Linked DNA regions of Natrinema sp. SYSU A 869. The main gene of each other region encodes a partner of the protein of the gene in region 2 in a complex. Links are inferred from orthologs where the notes say so. Each region holds a gene or a part of one and is shown on either strand. Other genes may lie near its edges.

Region 1 (10,189 bases), 880 kb from region 2 along the record:
CTCCAGTTCGGTGGCGTCCTCGCCATCGTCGCTATCGGGATCACTACCGCCGTCAATCAGGGCGGCTTCGGCTACCTCCGCGAGTCGGTCTATCCAACGTTCCCGTCGTGGCTGCGACCCAGCGGAACGACCGGTCTCGAGGCGATGGCGATCGAACACGGCCTCCTCGGTGAGGTCGCGGTCGGTCTGTTCGTCGCCGCTGCTGTCGGCTTCGTCGTCCTGCTGGGCTACACGATTCACGTGCTCCAGCAGCCCGTCTACCCGCGACAGGACAACATTCGACGGGCCGATTCCCACGAAGACGTCGACTTCGAGACGCTCGAGACCGAGGACATCGACGACGTTCCGACGGGAGTCTTCCGGACCATGAGCGAGGAACAGGCCCTCGAATACTCCCGGCAGGCCATGTACGACGACGACCGGATGAAGGCCGAGAAAATCCTCGATCGCTTCGATACAGTCCAAGAGGCGATGGATGGCGAGGACGAGACGGCGGACGCGGGAGATGCGGCCACAACGGGTGGGGCCGGTGCGGATGGAGATGACGAGAGTCTCTTCGCGAGCACCGCGGCCGGCATGCTTGACCCGTTTACCGAGGAGGAGACGGACGAAGACGACATCGGCGGCTACGCCTACGACATCGCCTTCATCTTCAACAGTCTCACCTCGAAGGTGTTCCGCATCGTCGGGCTCTTCATGGTCGTCATGGGCGGGACCTTCTTCTGGCTCTACTCGGGCGGTCTCGGAGACGTCCTCAGGCTCTTCCTCGATCGGGTTCCCCGTCACGTGCTCGAGGAGGTCGTCGAGGAGGGCGCCGATCCGAGCACGATGAGCCTCGGCGAACTCATCGAGGCGATGGACATCGTCATCGCCTTGAATCCGGTCGAAGTGCTCATCTTCGAGGCAAAGGTAAGTGCCCTTGCCGGCATTATCGCCGCGTTGCCGCTACTACTGTTCTACGCTTGGCCGCCCGCCAAGGAGCGCGGTCTGGTCTACGGCGACCGTCGCACGTTCGTCGTCTGGGGCGGCGGTCTACTGGCCGGCTTCGCCGTTGGGACCTATCTCGGATTCTTCTGGATCGCGCCGACGATCATTTCGTATCTGGTCTCGGACGCGATCAGCAACGGAATGGTCATCTCCTACCGGATCAAGAGCTTCTTCTGGCTCGTGATCTTCACCACCGTTGGGATCGGCTTCCTGCTGAACATCATCGTTACGATGGCGCTGTTCCATGTCGGTGGCATCGTCAGCTACCACTCAATGCTCGAGCGCTGGCGGCCGCTCGTCGTCGGCATCTTCGTCATCGCCGCCTTCTTCAGCCCGAAGGGGATCCTCATGATGCTCATGTTCGCGATCCCGATCTCGGCCACGTACCTGCTCGGCCTCGCCGTCCTCTACGTCCTCACCGGCGGCGGCCGGCTGTTCGGCGGTGGCGGTGACGGCTCGGCGGCCGAACCCGACGCTGAAGACGCCGGTGCGGCCGTCACGGAGTAATGACCTTCTCCGTACGTCGGTGAAAATCGTTCTCGAGATGCGGCTCGATTGGGAATAGCTGTTCAGTATAGATAACCGACATATTACCCCAGACCGGCCAACCGACGGCGGTGGCGCGTACTGGCGGTCGGCCGAACGCCAGTGAGGGCGGCCGCCGATACTGCGCGTGGTCTTCGTGAACACAGTGAACGAAGGCTTTGTCAGAGCTTGCTCTGACAGTGGATGAGCGAGCGACGCTGGAGCGAGCGAATCGGTTGGGGAGGGAGCGGCGATTCCCTGTTGCCACGGTAGCAGGACGCTTTGGCTCACTCAGTCTCCTCAGAATCCACTGCTCCGTTCACACCGTACCGAACGAGCGAGGAATCGAGCGCCGTCTCGAGGGGAACGCCGGATCTGTGCAATCAACTACTGTTAAGTCGGCGACTTGCGAACGTCTAGCCAGACTGATGCCCAAGATCAGCGTCGAAATCCCACAGGAACTCCTCAACGATTTGGACGACCACGTCGGTGAGGACGGCAAGTTCGTCAACCGTAGCGACGCGATCCGATCGTCGATCCGGAAGAATCTAGATATCTTAGACGAGATCGACAAACGCCACGACCGCCTCGAGGACCAGGAATAGCGGACCGGTCGGTGGAAAAGCAGAACGGGCGGTCCAGAACGCAGCGCGATCGGCGCAGACCGGCGAGATGCAGATTCAGTCCTGGTCGATCCGCTGGGCGAACCCGAAGTTCGGCTTGACATCCTCGACGCGGACAGTGACGGTCTCGCCCTCTTCAGTGTCAGGGACGAATAGTCGGTAGCCGTCGACTGAGGCCATACCGTCGCCCTCGTTCCCGACGCTTTCGATCTCGACCTCGAGTTCGTCGCCCGGCCGCACGGTCGCGGTGAGCCGGCCCTTTCCGATGAAGTAGATCTCGGAGGATTCGTCGCGGCTGGCCTTCGGCGAGGTTGCGCGGACGTACTGGAACTTCTCCTCGACATCGGCCCGGAAGTCGTCGACATCCGGCCCTTCGAAGACCTTCACGATGAAGTCCCCGCCGCTATCGAGGAGGTCGGCGGCGGTCTCGAAGGCCTGTCGCGCGAGGTGCAGCGAGCGGGCCTGATCGAGCGAGTATTCTCCGGACATGTTGGGTGCCATGTCCGAAATCACGACGTCGACAGGGCCGCCGGCGGCGTCGATAACCCGATCGCGGGTCTTGTCCTCGGTCATGTCCCCGCGGAGCGTCTCGACGTTATCGTGATCGTCGAAGTCTTTGATCCGCTGGAAGTCGACACCGATGACGTTCCCCTCGGGGCCGACTTCCTCGGCGGCGACCTCGAGCCAACCGCCGGGGGCTGCGCCCAGGTCGACGACCGTGTCGCCGCGGTCGATAACGTTCTCGAGGTCGGCGAGCTGTTTGAGCTTGTAGGCCGCTCGAGAGCGATAGCCTTCCTGTTTCGCCTTGTTGTAGTAGTGGTCTTTTGCCATGAGTCGTTCCTCACGTGGTCGCAGTCTCGTGTGATTCGGAGCGGAGACTGCCGACGACCCGATCCGGGTGCCGTCGCCGTCACTCGGGACGGTCGTCGTATTCGTACCACGGGTACGGACCAGAAGCGGAAAGACCTGCTGAAAACGATTCGCGGCGCAACACCGCCTGCTCTGGACACTCCCGTCATCTGACATCCTCTTTGGGATCGATTTCGGACACCGGGTCGCCGTCCGCCACATTGTCCGGGTCGACGTCGTCGCGATCCGTCGAGTCGCGGTCGTCGCCGGTGGTTTCGTCGTCGCGGGAGCCCGTGTCCGGTGCCTCCGTCTCGTCCGGCGATTCCATCTCGTCGGCCGGAACGACGCGATCGGCGAGATTACTGACAACGAGATCCGGTTACGCGACGAATACTGAGTGATGGTGAGAACCCGACCCACTGTCAAACGACCGAACGAAACAGCTCGCAATCTGCCGACTACGAGCCCCCGCCCGCGCGTAAAGGGTGGCTTTTTATGTCGACCGTCCGTACGCCGAGCTATATGTTCAAGGCCATCGTGAGCGCCGAAACGCTCACCAGCGCGCTCGATTCAGTGAGCGTCCTGGTCGACGAGTGCAAGATCCACCTCGAGGAAGACGGGCTGGAAATCCGGGCCGTCGACCCCGCGAACGTCGGGATGGTCGACCTCTCGCTCGATGCGGCTGCGTTCGAGTCCTACGAAGCGGACGGCGGGCTGATCGGCGTCGACCTCTCGCGGCTCGAGGATATCGCTGGCATGGCCGACTCCGGCCAGCTCATCCAGCTCGAACTCGATGAGGAGACCCGAAAGCTCCACATCCAGATCGACGGACTCGAATACACGCTCGCGCTCATCGATCCCGACTCCATTCGACAGGAGCCCGACATTCCGGATCTCGATTTGCCTGCGGAGGTCGTCCTCGAGGGTAACGACGTCAACCGCTCGGTGACCGCAGCCGACATGGTCTCCGACCACATCGCGCTCGGCGTCGACGAGACTGAGGAATACTTCTACGTCGACGCAGAGGGCGACACCGACGACGTCCACCTCGAACTCACCCAGGAGGATCTGATCGATATCCAGATCGGTCCCGCTCACTCGCTGTTCTCGCTGGACTATCTCAAGGACATGAACAAGGCGATTCCCAAGGACACGGAGGTCACGCTGGATCTCGGCGAGGAGTTCCCCGTCAAGATCTACTTCGGCTTCGGTGAAGGACAGGGACAGGTCACCTACATGCTCGCGCCGCGCATCCAGAGCGAGTAACGCCGACCGCTGCCGGCGATCACTTAATACGTTAATATAGGAAGGGGAGTGGCTACTGGGCTACTCGCGGACGTCAGCGTATGCCTACTACGAATGATTCGACGGACGAATCGGAGCCAGCAGATGTCAGGTTCGTCTCGACGTTCGATCCCGATGGCGACCGGCCGAGCGAGACCATCGTCACTGCCGTCGCGACGCTGTGCGGATCGGATCCGACCGAACTCGCGCCGCTGTACGAGGTCGTCGATCCGGACGCACTCGACTCCTTCGTCGAGCACGCCCAGCGGGCCGCCGACGTCGACACCCACCGGGTGCGGTTTACTTACGAAGAGTTCGACATCGGCGTCCGGACTGACGGCGAAATTCGGATTCGGGATACTACCGCGACGGCCAGTTGAGACAGCGGCCAGTTCTCACTCCCGGCCGCTGCATTCGGTTCGTCTCCTCAGTTCCCGTCGAAACCGTCCGTCTCGTTCGCGTCCAGTCTAGTCCTGCTCCTCGAGAAACTCGAGCAGCATCTCGTTCACTCGATCGGCGTCCTCGATAAAGAAGAGGTGTGAGCCACCTTCGACGAGTTCGAGACGGCTGTCCGTGATCTTCTCCCTGAGCAGTCGCGCGTTCTCCACGGGGACGACCTGATCGGCCGTCCCGTGGAGGATCAGCGTCGGGGTCCGAAGCCCGTCGAGGCGGCCACTGACATCGAAGTTTTGGACGGCGGCGGCCTGAGCCTCGCGGGCGGGATCGTCGGCGTCCTGCTCGAGTCGCCACTCGAGGATCCGATCGATGAGATGCGGGTTCCGGTTGGTGAACCGCTCGTTGAACGCGGGCCGCATCCGGTGGCGGAGCGTCTCTCGCTCGCTCGCCCCGTCGGGCGTGTCGAACATGTGTTCTTGCGTCTCGTCGGGGACCGGTGCCGCGTCGGGGCCGCCGTGGGACGTACAACACAGTGTGAGCGACTTCGCCCGGGAGTACTCGATCGCGTAGCGCTGGGCGATCATCCCGCCCATGCTCGCGCCAACGATGTGGGCGTCGTAAATCCCTACATCGTCGAGGACGGCCTCGAGGTCGGCCGCCAGCCCACCAATTGAGTAGCCAGCCAGTTTAAGGAGGACCAGGCCGCGAAGTGTCCCGGGAAGCCGCGGAACGAGCGGCGGGAGGCCAGTGTCCGAGCGGCCGGTGCCCCGATTGTCGGGGGCAATAATGTCGTACTCGTTGGCGACGGCCTCGCGTTGCCAGCGCCACATCCACCGACCGAACCCGAGTCCCTGCACGAACACGACCGGTGCCCGGCCGTCTCCATCGCTCTGATCGTACTCGTAGTAGATCGACACGCCATCTCTCGTCGCCTGTGGCATACTCGAGACGACGTGTCGAACACCCTTGAAATCGATCCTCGAGTGGGGAGCGATGAGACCGTCGGTCGCTGGCGACATCGATCGACCGTCCGCGCCGGTAATACAATTTTACCACCGGTGTGATGGCCGGCTATCGGTGACGATTGACGCCGGTATCGGAGCGACGAGACGAACGGCCTGATAAAGAACGATTGGGATAATCAGCGCGTTTATCCCGCGGGAGTAATATTCTTTTACCGATGCAGCGACTCCACGCCCGGTACCCGTTTCTCGAGGCGGCCCGCGAGGCCGTCGCGACGGAGGCGGTCGATCTGGCGACCGTCGTCGAGCAAGATCGGGCGGTCGTCAACCGCGCGCGCCAACGTGTTATTACCGCAATCGAAGCGGGGTCGACCGGTGAGACACACCGCGACGCCCGCATCGAGTTGCTCTCCTACCCGGTCGCACGGGTGCTCGTCTCGATGGTCGGCGAACGCGTGCTCGTGCGCAAGTACGCTCGCGCCGAGGCCGCGACGGCCTACGAGCGGTTTACGGCCGACATGGCCGATACGACCGAACTGAAGAGCATCGAGTCGACGGGGCTGGCACTCGAGGACTTACTCGCCGAGTTCGACTTGCGAGACGACATCCGTGAATCGAGCGACAGCTACCGGATCGACGTTGGTACCTACCTGCCGCTGGCCGAAGACCTGTGGGACGACGGGTGGCAACTCGTGAATCAGCCATTGGACGCGGGCAACGTTCCCGTCGACGAGGACGAACTTCTTACGCTCCTGCGGGAGGCGATCCGAGGCCGCATCGAGGATGGGCTACCGTTCGAGGTCCCCGAGACCATCGCGACCGGACTCGAAGACGACGCCGATGAGATCCGCGAGGTGCTGGCCGATCTCGATCTCACTCAGGACATCGACACCGTCGTTCCGGACCTGTTCCCGCCGTGTATGAAGGCGCTGCTCGATCAGATCCAGAAGGGCGAACACCTCTCCCATCACTCTCGCTTCGCGATCACTGCCTTCCTCACGAGTATCGGGATGAACACCGACCAGATCGTCGACCTCTATCGGGTCAACTCGTCGTTCGGCGAGGAGATGACTCGCTATCAGACTGACCATATCCGCGGGGACAGTTCGCCGACGGAGTACTCCGCACCCTCCTGTGCGACCATGCAGTCCTACGGCGACTGCGTGAACAAGGACGATCTCTGTGAGCGCATTCCCCACCCGATGGCGTACTACGAGCAGCGGATCGACGACGCCGACGACGAAGAACTCGAGGACTGGCGAGAAGTTGAGGACGACGGCCAGTCCGCGAGCGGGGACTGACCTGATTAACGGAGTCGGACCGTCGAGCAGACGTGACGTCAGCCGACGACGGATGAAAACGTACTGTCGGTCTCAGACCGTTCCCTGCGCGTCTCCGTTGTCGTCATCGTCGGTCGCGTCGAGACCGTCCTCGGCGTCGTTCAGGACGTAGGCTAGCCCGATGCCGACCGCAGTCATTAGGAAGATAAAGCCGATGATCACGCCGACAAGCATCTGCGCACCTTCGGGCGAGAGCGTGCTGTTCTCGGCTCCGTAGGAGGACCCGATGGCGACCATGGATGCCAGCATTACGGCGACGGCAGCGACGGCCGCGACGATTTCGATGACCTGTTCGCGTTCGACCATTGACTGATCGCTTTCTCCGGCCCGGTGAAAAGCGCTTCGAAGGGGGCCTCGAGCAGTCATCAGGAGCGATCGTTCCTCGGTGGTCGCTATCGTATAAACGGCGCACTTGCTGTTGCAGGCGAGGTCGTTATTGCCCTCGATACCCTAACAACATCGAATAGCCAGCCGACTAGCGATTTCCCCGTCGACGCACCCATGAAAACAACAGCGTCACCGAAAGCACCGCTGCCAGTACCGTCGCCAGACCACCTCACGAAGCGATCGCGCCGAGCGCGCACCGAGCCGATGTCGGTGCTCCCGCTGGGTGACGGCCTCTATGAGGTCGAGTCCGCGAGCGACCACACCTATCTCGTCGATCTCGAGGCGGGCAGATGTACCTGTCCGGATCACGTCTTCCGCAAGGCTCGCTGCAAGCACGTTCGCCGGGTCGCGATCGAGATCACGGAAGGGCGCACCCCGCCGCCGGGCGAGATCGCCGTCACGTGTCACGACTGCGACGAGACGATGTTCGTCGACGAAGACGCGACCGCGCCGTTCTACTGCGACGAACACACGCTCATTCCGGGTGACACCGTCGTCGACCGCGAGACGGGCGACCGCCTCACCGTCGTTGACGTTTCGGAACTGCGGGCCGACGCCGTCGAACTCAAGGCGGCCGACTGTACCGTCGCCGAATACGGGACGAACGAGGCCTATAAACCGGATGTCCCCGTCGTCGGCGCGGTATACCATCATGCCACCGTGGCCAGAAACGGCGTTGTCCCCTCGTCGCTGAAGGTCTACGTCTTCCCGCGGACGCGGCTGCGACAAGTCACCGACTCGAGGTAATTGTCAACACACAACGCGATTTCTTCATCGCCGTATTTACTACGATTGGACCAACGCCCAGACCAGCGCAGCGAGAAGAGCAAAAAAGAGGACGACAACCCCGTAAAACAGCAGTATCGGTAGGAGTGGCCATAGCAATAGTACGATGATGAGCGCCAGGAGCACGATGATGAGATTCAGGCGGCCGACGATAGCTGATTCGTTCATACAGTGTCAGAATAGAATAATGAACGTAAGTGTTGTCTTCGAGCGCGAGCTCCGTCGGAAGCCGAGACGGGTCTTCTTCAGGGGGTTCCAACTCGCCGTCATCGATCGACCGGTCAGCGGCGCTCCCGCTCGAGGGCCTCGAGTTCGGCGAGTCGCTGCTCGGTCGGCGGATGCGACCGGAACAACCGGACGCGAAGCCGGTGGAGCCGATTTCGAGCCCTCCCGAGGACTGAATCGGGGTCGCCCGGGTCGGTCGCCATCGGCTCGAGGGGTAGGATCGACAGCGAGGAGACGCTCGCGACCTCGCGGAGATCGCGGGTCGGCATCTGCGTGATGCGGTCGTCGAGTGCCCGGAGTGCGCCAGCGAGGGCGGCCGGCGATCCGGTCACCTCGACGGCGGTGCGATCTGCGGCTGTCTCCCTGGCCCGCGAGAGGACGGCAGTAATCGCTCGGCTGATGAGCCACGCCACGGTCGCGATGATGAAGAGGACTAAACTGAGGAGCCAGCCGTCGCTCTCGTTCGCGTTGTCATCGTCGTCTGAATTCGGCGAAAGAGTCATCGCTCGCCACTCGTCGTCGGGGCCGAAGATTTCGTCGTCACCCCACTCTCCGTCCGGATCGGGCGTCTCCGCGGGCGGCTTCCACTCGTCTTCGTCCCACTCCCGACCGCCGTGTAGTAACAGGTCGTCGCGCACCCGCGCTCGCAGGCCGTCGGCGAGGACGACCGGTGCCGAGACGGCAGTCATCACCATCGCATCCCTGTTCGCCACGTGGGCGAGTTCGTGAGCGATGACCGCCTCGAGTTCGGCGTCGGTGAGCGCCGTGACGGCACCATAGGAAAGGATAAGGTGCGTGTCGCTCGGTCGGAACCCGACGACCATCGCCTCGGGGGCGTGCGTTTCGGAGATAGCAATCGTCGGCATCGGGACGCCGAGCTGGGTGGCGACCTTCGTCGTCGTCGCGTGGATTCCAGGTAGGTCGGCGGCGGACGTCGGCGTCGCGTCCGCCCGCTGCTCGATGGACTCGACCTGCGTGTACTCGTGGTAGCCGAGGACGACTGTCGCGAGGACGGTGATCCCGCCAGCCACGTACACCCCGAGGACCGGCCCGACGAGGAGGGTAGACAGGACGAACGCGACGAGCCAGATCGCGGCGAGAAAGCCGATCGTGATGAGGACGAGCAGGAGTATCGCGACGGCCATTCGGAACACGAGCGTCCAATCCGTCGACTTCCCGACCGCGGTGACCGCCGCCACCGAGACCGCCGCGACGGCGGCCGCCAACGCGAGCGTGACGAGCCCCGCCGCGGTCGCTGCGGTATCGAACCCGAGCGGGATCACGACGAACAGAAACACCGTCGCCCAGACGGCCGCGAGGAAAGCGGCCGCCGCACCCGCGAGACAGATTACATAGGCGGCCATCGACAGTGTGGGGCTCCCCTCCATCGAGACTGCGACGTAGCCGAGCGCGAGCACGGGAACGACGGCGATCGCGGTCGCCGCGGCCAGCGCGGAATCGGGACCGATCGCGATCCCCCACAGGAAAACTGTCACGAACCAGCCGATCGCAGCCACCCCGATCGTCGTCAGTGCGTACGCCGCGACCGAAACGACGTTGACGACCGGAGACCCCCATCCGGTTTCCGTCGACATACGTAGGAATTCCAACTACCGCCAATAAATTAACCGGTTAGAAGACGGGAACGACCGGCTCGAGCGCGGGCGAGGTTATTTCTGCGCTACACTGGACCGCGTCGCGCGGCCTCACTCGAGCAGGGCCGCGGCTTCGTCAATCTCCATGACGCCTTGCTCGACCGCATTCAGGACTCGAACGATCTCTTCGTCAGGGCCGTCGTCGCCGTCGCCGACGTCCGCTAACGTGA
Region 2 (10,226 bases):
AAGACGACGGTTGCGGGCGCTACAGGAGGGTGGACTCGTCGAGTACGATGACAAGGACCGTGGCCTCTACCGAATCACTGACCAAGGCTGTGCATATCTCGAGGGTAAACTCGATGCCGACGATTTGGAAAAGTAGCTTCCGAGAATCAGTTCCTTTCTGGACAAGAAGCTATAGTCGGCGACGCGAGATTGACTAATTCTCTTCGAGAAGTACTACAGACTCGCCACTCCCCCTCGAGTCGAAATGCGGGAAAAGTGGGCCGGCGCGAATTCGAATCGCGGTTACGGCCACCCGAAGGCCGAAGGATACCAAGCTACCCCACCGGCCCGCATTCTGAGTGTACGCGTCCGGTCGTTTAACGCTTCCGGATCGGGCGTCGAACCGCCCGACGGGAATCCGATCGTTCGAGACATCCCCCACCGAAATCGGCTTCAGAACCGCTCGTAGCCGTCCGTATCCAGAACGTGGTGTGCGACGGTGATCGCCTGATCAGCGTGCAGCAGTTCGGGCCCCAATCGAAGTCGCTGGTCGGCGAACTCCTCGAGCAACTCCGCCTCCTCGGCAGTGAAGTCGTGGTGATCGGACAGCACGAAAATCCCGTCCTCAAGCGCGTCAGCGCCCACGTCGACGACTGCCTCGCCATCCTCGTGGAGTTGGACGATCGGGCCGTCGTCCGCGATTTCCTCGAGCGTGCCCTCGAAGCCACGGCGGTACACCTCGATTCCCGGACTCGGCTCCGCGGGGAGCGCGCCGATAGCCTCGTCGCGGTGCTCGAGGGCCTTACGGACCAGTGCAGCGGTGCTTCGCTCGTCGGGGTTGAGCCGCTGGAGGTCGCTCCCGTTGAAGGTGATGGTGAGTTCGTCTTGGGCGATCAGGTGGACGCGGACGTCCTCGCGAATGCCGTGGGAGGTGACGAACGCGGCGGTGATCGACCGGCAAAGCGCATCGAGGCGACCGGCCCCGCCTGCGAGGTCGTCCAGCGAGAAGTCGGGCTCCGTGGGCACGTCGTGACCGATGAGTACGAACTGGCGCATACCGGTGGAACGGTGGCCGACGGGATAGCCGCCACGATTCGGCGGCGACCTCGTCTCACCGCTGCCCGTCGATCATGATTTGGTCCCGAATCGCCGCTCGAGTGAGGTGTACATCAGTCCGAGACCGGGCATGCCGTCGCGATACCAGGCGAGGACGGCGACGGCAAACAGTCCGAACTGGATCCACTCGTAGGGCCCCAGCGCGTAGTAGTGAAGGAACGCATCGAGGATGCCGGCGACGGGCGCTTCGGGAGGCTGCTCGAGGACCGGCCACAGGAAGTAGGCGGCGGCAGCGAACTCCCCGGAGAGGACTGCTGGCGGGATGTCCGCGAGGAGATGCGAGCAGTAACCGATGAGGAAGCCGACGCCGATCGCGCGGGCCTCGAGTCGATCCACGACGAGGAGGACGGCCGGCACGAGGAGGGCGACGACGAACAACGAGTGTGCGAGGGTTCGGCCGCCGGGTAAGATTCCGAAATTCCACGCGAGGGGTTTGTCGATCATATCCGGCGTCTGCGAGCCGATGGCGAGCGCAATCGCCGGGGCGGCACGCGGCGGTCGGTCGAATCGCCGGTGGATACCGACGGTGTACAACAGGTAGGCGACGGCGAGGTGTCCCCAAGGCCACATCCCGCGGTGGTACACCGGAGACGGGCATAGGCGCTTCGACTCGAATCACGTCCCGACACTGCATAGGCATGGCAAACCGTTTCCTCGATATCGGGTATGGGATGACTACATGGCGAAATCAGAGTCATCGGACGCCAGCGGTCACCAGCAGTTGCTCACGATGCTCGAGGGGCGGTCCTGTCACCACTGCCCGGACGGTGAACTCGAGCAAGGCCGCTACAAGGACAAGCGAGCGCTTCTCTGTGACAGTTGCGGAACACCACGGGTCCAGGTCTGGTCGCCCCCGCTCGACTAGTCGCTCGTCTATTGCTGACTGCTGACGAAACCCGTGTACGGCTCTTGGCTCCCGCTATCAGTCAGGGCGGAACCGACACTACCGCTCGAGCGCGCCGATCCAGCTATCGTCGCCCCGGACGGCACACCAGTCGCCGTGTGCGTCGTAACATCGCGGATCCATCGCCTTTCCGCAGCGACACCAGTGCTGTGCGTCGCTGGGAACCGATCGGTGACAGAGCGGACAGCGAGCTTTCATGTGAATTGCCACCATAATTCATTACTTAGAGCTTTGTTGTCGGTCGCTAACTCGTTTCGAATCGAGACGGACGACCGACTCGACCGATTTCAGAGCACGACGTTCGACGATCCGAGGAAAAGGGAGGGCGGGACGTCACCGCGATCGCGACCCCGAATAGTCGTGGCCGATAACGAGGGCGAGCGCGTGAATCACCATGAGGCCGACGAACAGTGAGAAGCGGCCCATCGAGTCGATCCCGGCAACGATGACGGGCAGATAGACGATAGGCAACAGGGTACCGAGCCAGAAGCCAACGGCCGTGACGGTTTGGCTCAGATGCATTGGCTGACTAGCGCATCGACTCGAGTGAGATGAAGGAGTCGTCGTGAGCCGCGATCCAGGCATTCATCAGTTCGTCCTCGCTCGCCTCATGGGGGAAGATAGCACACTCATTCGGTGCATCGTCGTTCTCGATGGTGACGTGATCGAGCTCGGCAGTCGATTCCTCGCTGTCTGCTGCGTGGAAGTCAGCGTCGGTCATGGTGTATCAGGCGACGGGTACTCGCGTCGACGACTGCTACCGGTTCTGCTACTATTGTTATCGAGTTGCTAACGGAGCGAATACGGTCGATAGCGTTGGAGTTCGAATCGATTCAGACCGTTCAATCACTCGAAGAAGAACATAACAGATGGTGACGTGTACGACCTCGCTACAGCTCATATCGGGGCTGCAGACGGGAAACCGACAGTGTAACGACTTGTTTTGAACGGTTTGTATCCGGATCAACGGCCGACGAGATCCGCCCTCAAAACACGGTGCACCCGCTACCTCGAGATCGGCGGACGGGCACCGAGGACGACCTTTCGAGTGATCGTCTCACCGTCCCGCCGAAGCCGAATTGCGAGCGTGTCGCCGGGGCTGGTCTCGAGCGCGAGATACGTCGAGAGGGCGTGGCGATCGGGGATCGGCTCGCCGTCCATCGCGAGGATGACGTCGCCGCCGATGGGGATCGATTCGCCGCGGCGCTGGACAGTCCGCGAGGGGGTTTTAGGACATCCTCAGCAGCCGAGCCGTCGAAGACGTTCGTGACGAGGACACCGGTCGCCTCGGAGAGGTCATTCGCCTCAGCGACGAGTCGGTCGACGGTCCTGAGCCTGATTCCCATGTATGAGTGGTCATACGAGCCGTCGTCAACGAGCGACGGGACGACGCGGTCAGCGAGTGCTGCCGAGATGGCGAATCCGATATTGTCGCCCCCATGGGAGTTGATCACCCCGATAACGTTCCCCTCGAGATCGACGAGCGGGCCACCGCTGTTGCCTGGATTGACGGCGGCGTCGGTCTGAATGACGTTCGGGAACGAGAAGCCCCGGTCGGGGAAATGGAGCGTTCGGTCAACGCCGCTGACGATACCCGTCGACATCGAGCCGTCGAGTCCGTAGGGGTTGCCGATCGCGGCAACCTGCTGTCCGACGACGGGACGCTGTTCAGTCAGGGAAAGCGGCGTCACTCCTTTCGGAACGTGATCGACCTCGAGGACAGCCAGGTCGCTGTGGTAGTCACGACCGACGAGCGTGGCGCTCGTCCAGTCGCCGTTGATGTACTGGATGTCGGCCGCCCGGCCGGTCGCGATGACGTGGTCGTTAGTGACGACGTGGCAGTCGTCATAGAGGAAGCCAGAGCCCTGGCCACGACCCTCGGCACCAGTGTTTGGGTCCTCGATACCGAAGACGCGGACCTGCGTGACTGATTCGATGATCGCGTCGTAGAGATCGGTGAAGGCCGAGCCAGCCGCGAGGTTCTCATGGTCAATATTGTACGAGGAGTCACCTTCGATCGAACTCTCGGCCCGTGGCTCGATACAGCCGGCGGCAGCACTAGCAAGTCCGGCGCTCGCAGCGACGAGAACGGAGCGTCGATCCAGTCGGAAATCGTGCATGACCGGGGGATGGGACCCGTCCCATTTGAACCTCCGGACCGACAGCGGGCGCGTTTGAGCACGATCGATCGTCCCCGCGAAGGGAAACGTGTTACCCGCGGCTCCCCGATGCTCGAGACATGATCACGGAAGACGCCCGCGCGTTGCTGGCGACCGGAGCTGTCTGTGACTCCTGTCTGGGGCGGCCCTTCGCCGAGCGGAGCTTCGGGCTGACCAACGCCGAACGTGGCCGAGCGCTGCGGACGACGGTCGCGCTGGCCGACGATGAGGACTTTGAGTCCACCGACCCCGCGGACTGCTGGGTCTGTGAGGGGTACTGCGGCACATTCGATACCATCGCCGAGACGATCGTCGATGCCCTCGAGGGCGTCGACTTCGCCACCTACCAGGTCGGAAGCCGCGTCCCGCCGCTGGTCGAGGAGAACGAACGACTGCTCCGAGAGGACGCGGATCTCGAACCGGATGTCGGCGAATCGATGAAGCGCGAGGTCAACCGCGAAGTGGGACGGCGCGTCGGCGCGATGACCGAAACCGAGGTCGACTTCGACCGACCCGACGTGCTTGCTGTCGTCGATCTCAAGGGGTTCGACCCACTCGAGACCCTCGAGTCGGGCAGCGTCACGGGCCACGCGGTCGACGTCCAGATCAACCCCGCGTTCGTCTACGGCCGCTACCGCAAGCTTGAGCGCGACATCCCCCAGACGGAGTGGCCCTGCCGGGAATGTGGCGGCAGCGGGATCCAGCTGGGCGACGACGGCGAGGAGCCCTGTGACTACTGCGGCGGCTCCGGCTATCTGTACGACACCAGCGTCGAACAGGTCGTCCGCCCGCACGTCGTCGAGGCCATGGACGGCGACGAGGGCACCTTCCACGGCGCGGGCCGCGAGGACGTCGATGCCCGCATGCTCGAGGGCGGGCGGCCGTTCGTCCTCGAAGTGAAACGACCCCGTATGCGCGACCCCGACCCCGAAACGCTCGAGATGGAGATCAACGAGGCCGCCGAGGGCTCCGTCGAGGTCGACAGTCTCCGTCTGGCAACCTACGAGATGGTCGAGCGCGTCAAGGAACACGACGCGAGCAAACGGTACCGGGCCGATGTCGAATTCGCGGAGCCGGTCGACGAGGACGCCTTTGAAGCGGCGTTCGCCGAACTCGAGGGGACGACCGTCGACCAGTACACGCCCGAACGGGTCGATCACCGGCGGGCGGGGCTGACCCGCGAGCGGACCGTTTACGGCATCGACGGCGACCTGCACTCACCGACCGAGGCCGAAGTGCGGCTCCACGGCGAAGGCGGGCTCTACGTGAAGGAACTCATCAGCAGCGACGACGGCCGAACCGAGCCGAGCTTGGCGGGCCTGCTCGAGACCGATGCCGAGGTGACGTCGCTGGACGTGACCGCCGTCGAAGGGGAATCTGAGCCGTTCGAACTCGAGGAGTTCTTCCTGGACGAGCCGCGAGCGGCTCGCGACGACGAGGTCGCGGAGACGGCCGACTGATCGAACCGAGTCGCAACGGCTTTCCTCCCGGCATCCGACCCACAGCGTATGCCATTCGGCGTCGACGAGGCCGGCAAGGGGCCCGCACTGGGGTCGATGTTCGCGGCGGCTGTCTATCTCGAGGAACCCGACGAACTCCCCGACGGAATTCGGGATTCGAAGCGGCTCGCGCCGGAGCGTCGCGAAGAACTGGCGGCGATCCTGCAGAGCGACGATCGGGTTGCGGTCGGCATCGCCGAAATTACACCGGCGCGGATCGACGCCCCCGAGACCGACATGAACTCGCTCGCGGTCGCGGCCCACGCCGAGGCGATTGAGGGGGCGGCCGACGACCTCAAGCGTGCTGCTGACACGACCGATTCGCTTTCAGGACTCTGTGACGCCTGCGATACCGACGCCGAGCGCTTCGCTCGGCGGGTTACCGACGCCTGCTCGCTCGAGGCCCTCTCCGTCGACGCACGCCACGGTGCCGACGACGACTCGCCGCTCGTCGGAGCGGCCAGTATCGTTGCCAAGGTCGAACGCGATGCCCACGTCGCCGCCCTCGCCGACGAGTACGGGGAGATCGGTAGCGGCTATCCGGGTGATTCGACTACCCGCGAGTTCCTCGCGTCCTACGTCGACGAACACGGCGATCTCCCACCGTTTGCGCGAGAATCGTGGTCGACCTGTGAAGACGCGCTCGCCGCGGCCGAACAGACCGGGCTCGAGCAATTTTAGCGGTGAGTCGGTTCGATGCGTAGCGCTCAAGGCGCTCGCAGGTCTGGACGAAACCAGTGAAAGAAGGGTTGGCCGTGGCGGCGGTCGTCGATCCGTTCGCCGCGATGAACGCGATTGGACTCGTCGCCTTCGCCCTGGTCGGGGCGACCAAGGCGATCCGCGAGGAGTTCGACCTGTTCGGCGTCACCGTCGTTGGGCTTGTCACGGCGTTCGCCGGCGGAGCGACGCGAGATATCCTCGTCAATCGGGTTCCGTTAGCGCTCCAATCGCCGATCGAGATCGGCCTCGGACTGTTCGGCGTGGCCCTGGCAATCGGAGTGAGCGTCGCCCTCGAATCGGCGGACGACCATCCGATTACGCTGCTTTTCGACGCCGTCGGACTCGCCGCGTTCACCACGGCCGGTGCCATCGTCGCAACCGACGTCGGCGTCTCGGGCTTCGGCGTCGTTACGATCGCAACGATCAATGCGGTCGGTGGCGGGGCGTTCGCGGACATCCTGCTGGACCGATCGCCGTTCATTCTGCTCGAGGACTTCTATGCGAGTTGCACGGTGCTCGGCGGTGGGACGTACTGGGCCGTCGTCCTCCTCGGCGGCTCCGGGAGCGTCGCCGCAGCGGTCTGTGCAGCGGTGACAGTCGGAACGCGCATCGTCGCCGTCACCTACGGCTGGACGCTTCCCCCAGCACAGGTGCTTCGGACGAGCGCGTGATCGACGACCGGTAGCCCATAGGTTGCCATACTCGTTCAGTTCGCACGCCAGACCGCATAGATGTAGCAGCCGACCCCGAGAAAGACCAGCAGTGACGAGAGCCTGTCGACGGCGGCCGATCGCGTGAGGACGGCACCGAAGGTCAACACGCCGCCCGCGACGAGACAGCCCGCGGCCACGGTCAGCGCAGATCGCGGTTCTGACCGCTGCTCATACAGCATCGCTCCCACGGCGATCGCGATGATTCCAAAGCCGAATTCTGTGACAGTCGCCGCAAGTGGATCGTTCGTGATCGTCGCGTAGGCTAACACGGCGAAGTAGCCCAGAATCAGCGCAGTGATCGCTCGAGAGCGGGCCGTCGACCCGGCAGTCATGTCCATACCCCACGCAGCCGCTCCCAACCCTTAGCCTTCGAGGGTTTCCGCCCACTCGAAACCCAGTCCCTCGTGGACGACGAACTCGAGAGCGTTGATGAGGTAGTGAGCGATGACGACGACCAGCAGGCTCCCGGTGACGATGAAGACGGCCGCGAGGATGAATCCGAGGAGGCCGGTGACGACGATACCGACCGAACCCTGCATGCCGTGGCCGAGCGCAAACGCGACGGACGAAACGACCGCGAGCAGCCAGGGCGAGAGCCCGTAACCAGCGGCGGGGACGCCGATCAGCGCAGCCCGGAAGAGGAACTCCTCGAAGAAGGCGATGATCGGGAGGACACCCAGTAACAGGATGAGCCACCCCTCGAGCGAGTCGGGCGATAACAGTTCCCGGAGGTCCTCATCGTGGTCGAACCCGAAGTGGGTCGCGGCCGCTGCGGCGAGTTCGTTCGCGACGTAAAAGGCGACCCCGGCGGCCGTCCCCCAGAGCAGTCCCGTTCGGAAGGACGCGATGGAGAACTCAATTCCGAGCGCCGACGGCGGAATCGCCGTATAGACTGCCGCACCGAGCAACACGAGCGCGAATAAGCCCTGTGAGAAGGCGACGTTCGCGAGGACCATCCCGGTCGACAGCGAGTCCGGATCGACGCCGCGGTCGGTCGGCCGTCGCCGATCGACGCGCTCGCGATCGTCCTCGATGGCCGCGTCGTGCGCTTCGCTCGAGGTCGTGGGTTCGACGCCGCTCCCGTCATCGTCGGCGGTACCTGCAGTGCCCGCGTTTGGCTCCGGGTTAGGGTTCAGCGGATCGTCAGCCGCCCGCGCGTCTCGGAGCGAATCGTGACCCGTCGGTGCGGCAGAGTTGCCGTCTGAATCAGATGCCGGCTCGTGGGTCTGCGGGCTCGAGTCGGACGTCTGGTCGCTGAAGTCGGACGTCTGGTCAGTAGAATCGGCGTTGGCCTGACCGTCGACTGGCCCGCTGGCACCGTCGCTGGTATCGGTTTCACCGTCGGTGAATGCGGATTGCGTCAGATGCGATAAAACGAGCAGTAATACGAGGACGACGCCCGTTATGCCGACGAACGTCGTCCACTGGGGCATTTACTGTGGGCTCGGATTCGAGCCGCCGGCGGAGCCGACAGTGCCCTGGTCGAACGCCGTGCCGGTGATCGACTTGAGGCGGTCGACCAGCGAGTCCTTCTTGGGTTCGCCCATCAGGGCGACGTCCAAGACCTCGCTGATATTCGAGCAGGGGATGATTTCGACCATCTCTTCGTACTCGTCTTCGATCATCACGTCCTGTTCGTTCGCTTCGGGGATGATGACCTTCGTACAGCCGGCCTTCGCGGCGGCTTCGATCTTGTGGGTGACCCCACCGACCGGGAGCACGTCGCCCCGTACTGACAGCGAGCCGGTCATCGCAACCGACTGGTCGACCGGGATGTTCTCGAGGGCACTGATGACGGCGGTCGCCACCGTGATGGAGGCAGAGTCGCCGTCGACGCCCTGTTGACCGGCCTGGACGAACTGGATGTGGATGTCCTTCTCCGAGAGATCCACGTCGGAGAACTTCTTGATGATCGCGGAGACGTTCTGGACTGACTCCTCGGCCATCTCCTTGAGTTGGCCGGTAGCGATCACCTGACCGCCACCCTGCGCGGGCGCAATCTCGGCCATGACGGGGAGCATGATCCCGGAGTCCTCGCCCATGACGGCGAGGCCGTTGACGCGTCCCTCGACACCGCCTTCGTTGACCTGCAGTTCGTAGTCCTTGCGGCGCTCGATGTAGTCGTCGGCGAGTTGCTGTTCGATCGATCGCGAGCGGCGCTTGGCCTGCAAGACGTCGTCGCGGGTAGTGTTCTCGCGGTCCTCGGCGCGAGCGATGTCTCCCGCAACGCGAACCAGCCCACCGAGGCTGCGGAACAGCAGCGTGAGGTGGTTCTTCCGGCCCGAGCGACGTTTCGCCTCGAGGATGACTTCCTCGACGGCGTCGTCGGTGAAGTGTGGCAGGCGGCCGTCGCGTTCGACCTCCTGAGCGATGAAGCGGGCGTACTTGCGCCGCATCTCGGGGGTGTCCTCGATGGTGTCGTCCATGTAGACCTCGTACCCGTAGCCCTTGATCCGGTTGCGGAGCGCGGGGTGCATGTTCTCCATGGCGTCGAGGTTCCCGGCAGCGACCATGATGAAGTCACAGGGGACGGGTTCGGTCTGGACCATCGCGCCCGAGGAGCGCTCGGACTGGCCTGTGATGGAGAACTCGCCTTCCTGAATGGCCGTCATCAGCTTCTGCTGTGTCCGGATGTCGAGCGTGTTGATCTCGTCGACGAACAGCACGCCCTTGTTGGATTTGTGGATCGAACCGGGTTCGACGCGGTCGTGAGACGGCGTCTCCATGCCACCGGACTGGAAGGGGTCGTGGCGAACGTCGCCCAGCAGTGCGCCAGCGTGGGCACCGGTCGCGTCCTCGAAGGGCGCGACGCGCTGATCGCCGTTGTTGACGATCATGTTGGGCACCATCGCATCCGTGCCACGAGAGGTGTAGCGGAAGATCAGCCAGATGATCCCTGCTGCGAGAATGCCGAGCAGGATTTGTCCGCCTACCAGAAGCGCATACCCGATGACGACGGCGATAATGATCCACATCAGAATCGATCGCATCTGGTTGCGCTTGCGGGCTTCTTCCTTGTGGGCGTCGATGATCTGTTCGCCCTTTCCGGCGGGAACGGTTCGGACCTTCGGCTCGTTGCCGTCGTCGGGATTGTGGTAGACTAAAACGTCCTGGAGATCCTCCTTGGGAAGCAGTT

The links.
Region 1: the proteins of rnhB (region 2) and K6I40_RS19980 are in contact, whole or in part, in a crystal structure (PDB 3P83), measured with the Archaeoglobus fulgidus proteins. The link is inferred for Natrinema sp. SYSU A 869 from one-to-one orthologs. Residues at the interface, in WP_010878125.1 of Archaeoglobus fulgidus: Ala74, Ile178, Ala179, Ile183, Arg190, Ser195, Asn196, Leu197, Arg198, Gln199, Lys200, Thr201, Leu202, Asp203, Phe205; in WP_010877842.1 of Archaeoglobus fulgidus: Val39, Ala42, Asn43, Val44, Ala45, Met46, Leu125, Asp168, Ser194, Asn218, Tyr219, Pro220, Ile237, Leu238, Ala239, Pro240, Arg241, Ile242, Glu243, Ser244.

What each region holds. Positions count from the first base shown.
Region 1 is NZ_CP082249.1:2,383,437-2,393,625, reverse strand. What follows is about bases 2,475-5,378. They hold K6I40_RS19980 (DNA polymerase sliding clamp), read left to right. Parts: upstream 2,475-3,506; coding sequence 3,507-4,250; downstream 4,251-5,378. Other genes in these bases: K6I40_RS19970 (alpha/beta hydrolase), read right to left, coding at 4,736-5,378; K6I40_RS19975 (HalOD1 output domain-containing protein), read left to right, coding at 4,331-4,648; K6I40_RS19985 (hypothetical protein), read right to left, coding at 3,151-3,312; K6I40_RS19990 (23S rRNA (uridine(2552)-2'-O)-methyltransferase), read right to left, coding at 2,475-2,966. Also shown: K6I40_RS20000 (twin-arginine translocase subunit TatC), read left to right, coding at 1-1,494; K6I40_RS19995 (CopG family transcriptional regulator), read left to right, coding at 1,941-2,117; more of K6I40_RS19990, read right to left, coding at 2,193-2,474; more of K6I40_RS19970, read right to left, coding at 5,379-5,605; DNA primase regulatory subunit PriL, read left to right, coding at 5,845-6,927; K6I40_RS19960 (hypothetical protein), read right to left, coding at 7,000-7,272; K6I40_RS19955 (SWIM zinc finger family protein), read left to right, coding at 7,468-8,100; K6I40_RS19950 (hypothetical protein), read right to left, coding at 8,140-8,307; K6I40_RS19945 (M48 family metalloprotease), read right to left, coding at 8,421-9,959; Holliday junction resolvase Hjc, read right to left, coding at 10,071-10,189.
Region 2 is NZ_CP082249.1:1,501,896-1,512,121, forward strand. Bases 4,562-7,502 are described here. They hold rnhB (ribonuclease HII), read left to right. Parts: upstream 4,562-5,666; coding sequence 5,667-6,338; downstream 6,339-7,502. Other genes in these bases: K6I40_RS15605 (tRNA pseudouridine(54/55) synthase Pus10), read left to right, coding at 4,562-5,618; K6I40_RS15615 (TRIC cation channel family protein), read left to right, coding at 6,443-7,048; K6I40_RS15620 (hypothetical protein), read right to left, coding at 7,084-7,428; K6I40_RS15625 (CPBP family intramembrane glutamic endopeptidase), read right to left, coding at 7,453-7,502. Also shown: K6I40_RS15560 (ArsR family transcriptional regulator), read left to right, coding at 1-136; tRNA (pseudouridine(54)-N(1))-methyltransferase TrmY, read right to left, coding at 433-1,035; K6I40_RS15575 (metal-dependent hydrolase), read right to left, coding at 1,108-1,665; K6I40_RS15580 (HVO_A0556 family zinc finger protein), read left to right, coding at 1,775-1,960; K6I40_RS15585 (hypothetical protein), read right to left, coding at 2,039-2,197; K6I40_RS15590 (hypothetical protein), read right to left, coding at 2,333-2,521; K6I40_RS15595 (hypothetical protein), read right to left, coding at 2,529-2,720; more of K6I40_RS15605, read left to right, coding at 4,239-4,561; more of K6I40_RS15625, read right to left, coding at 7,503-8,523; ATP-dependent protease LonB, read right to left, coding at 8,524-10,226. UniProt on the Methanocaldococcus jannaschii protein: Endonuclease that specifically degrades the RNA of RNA-DNA hybrids.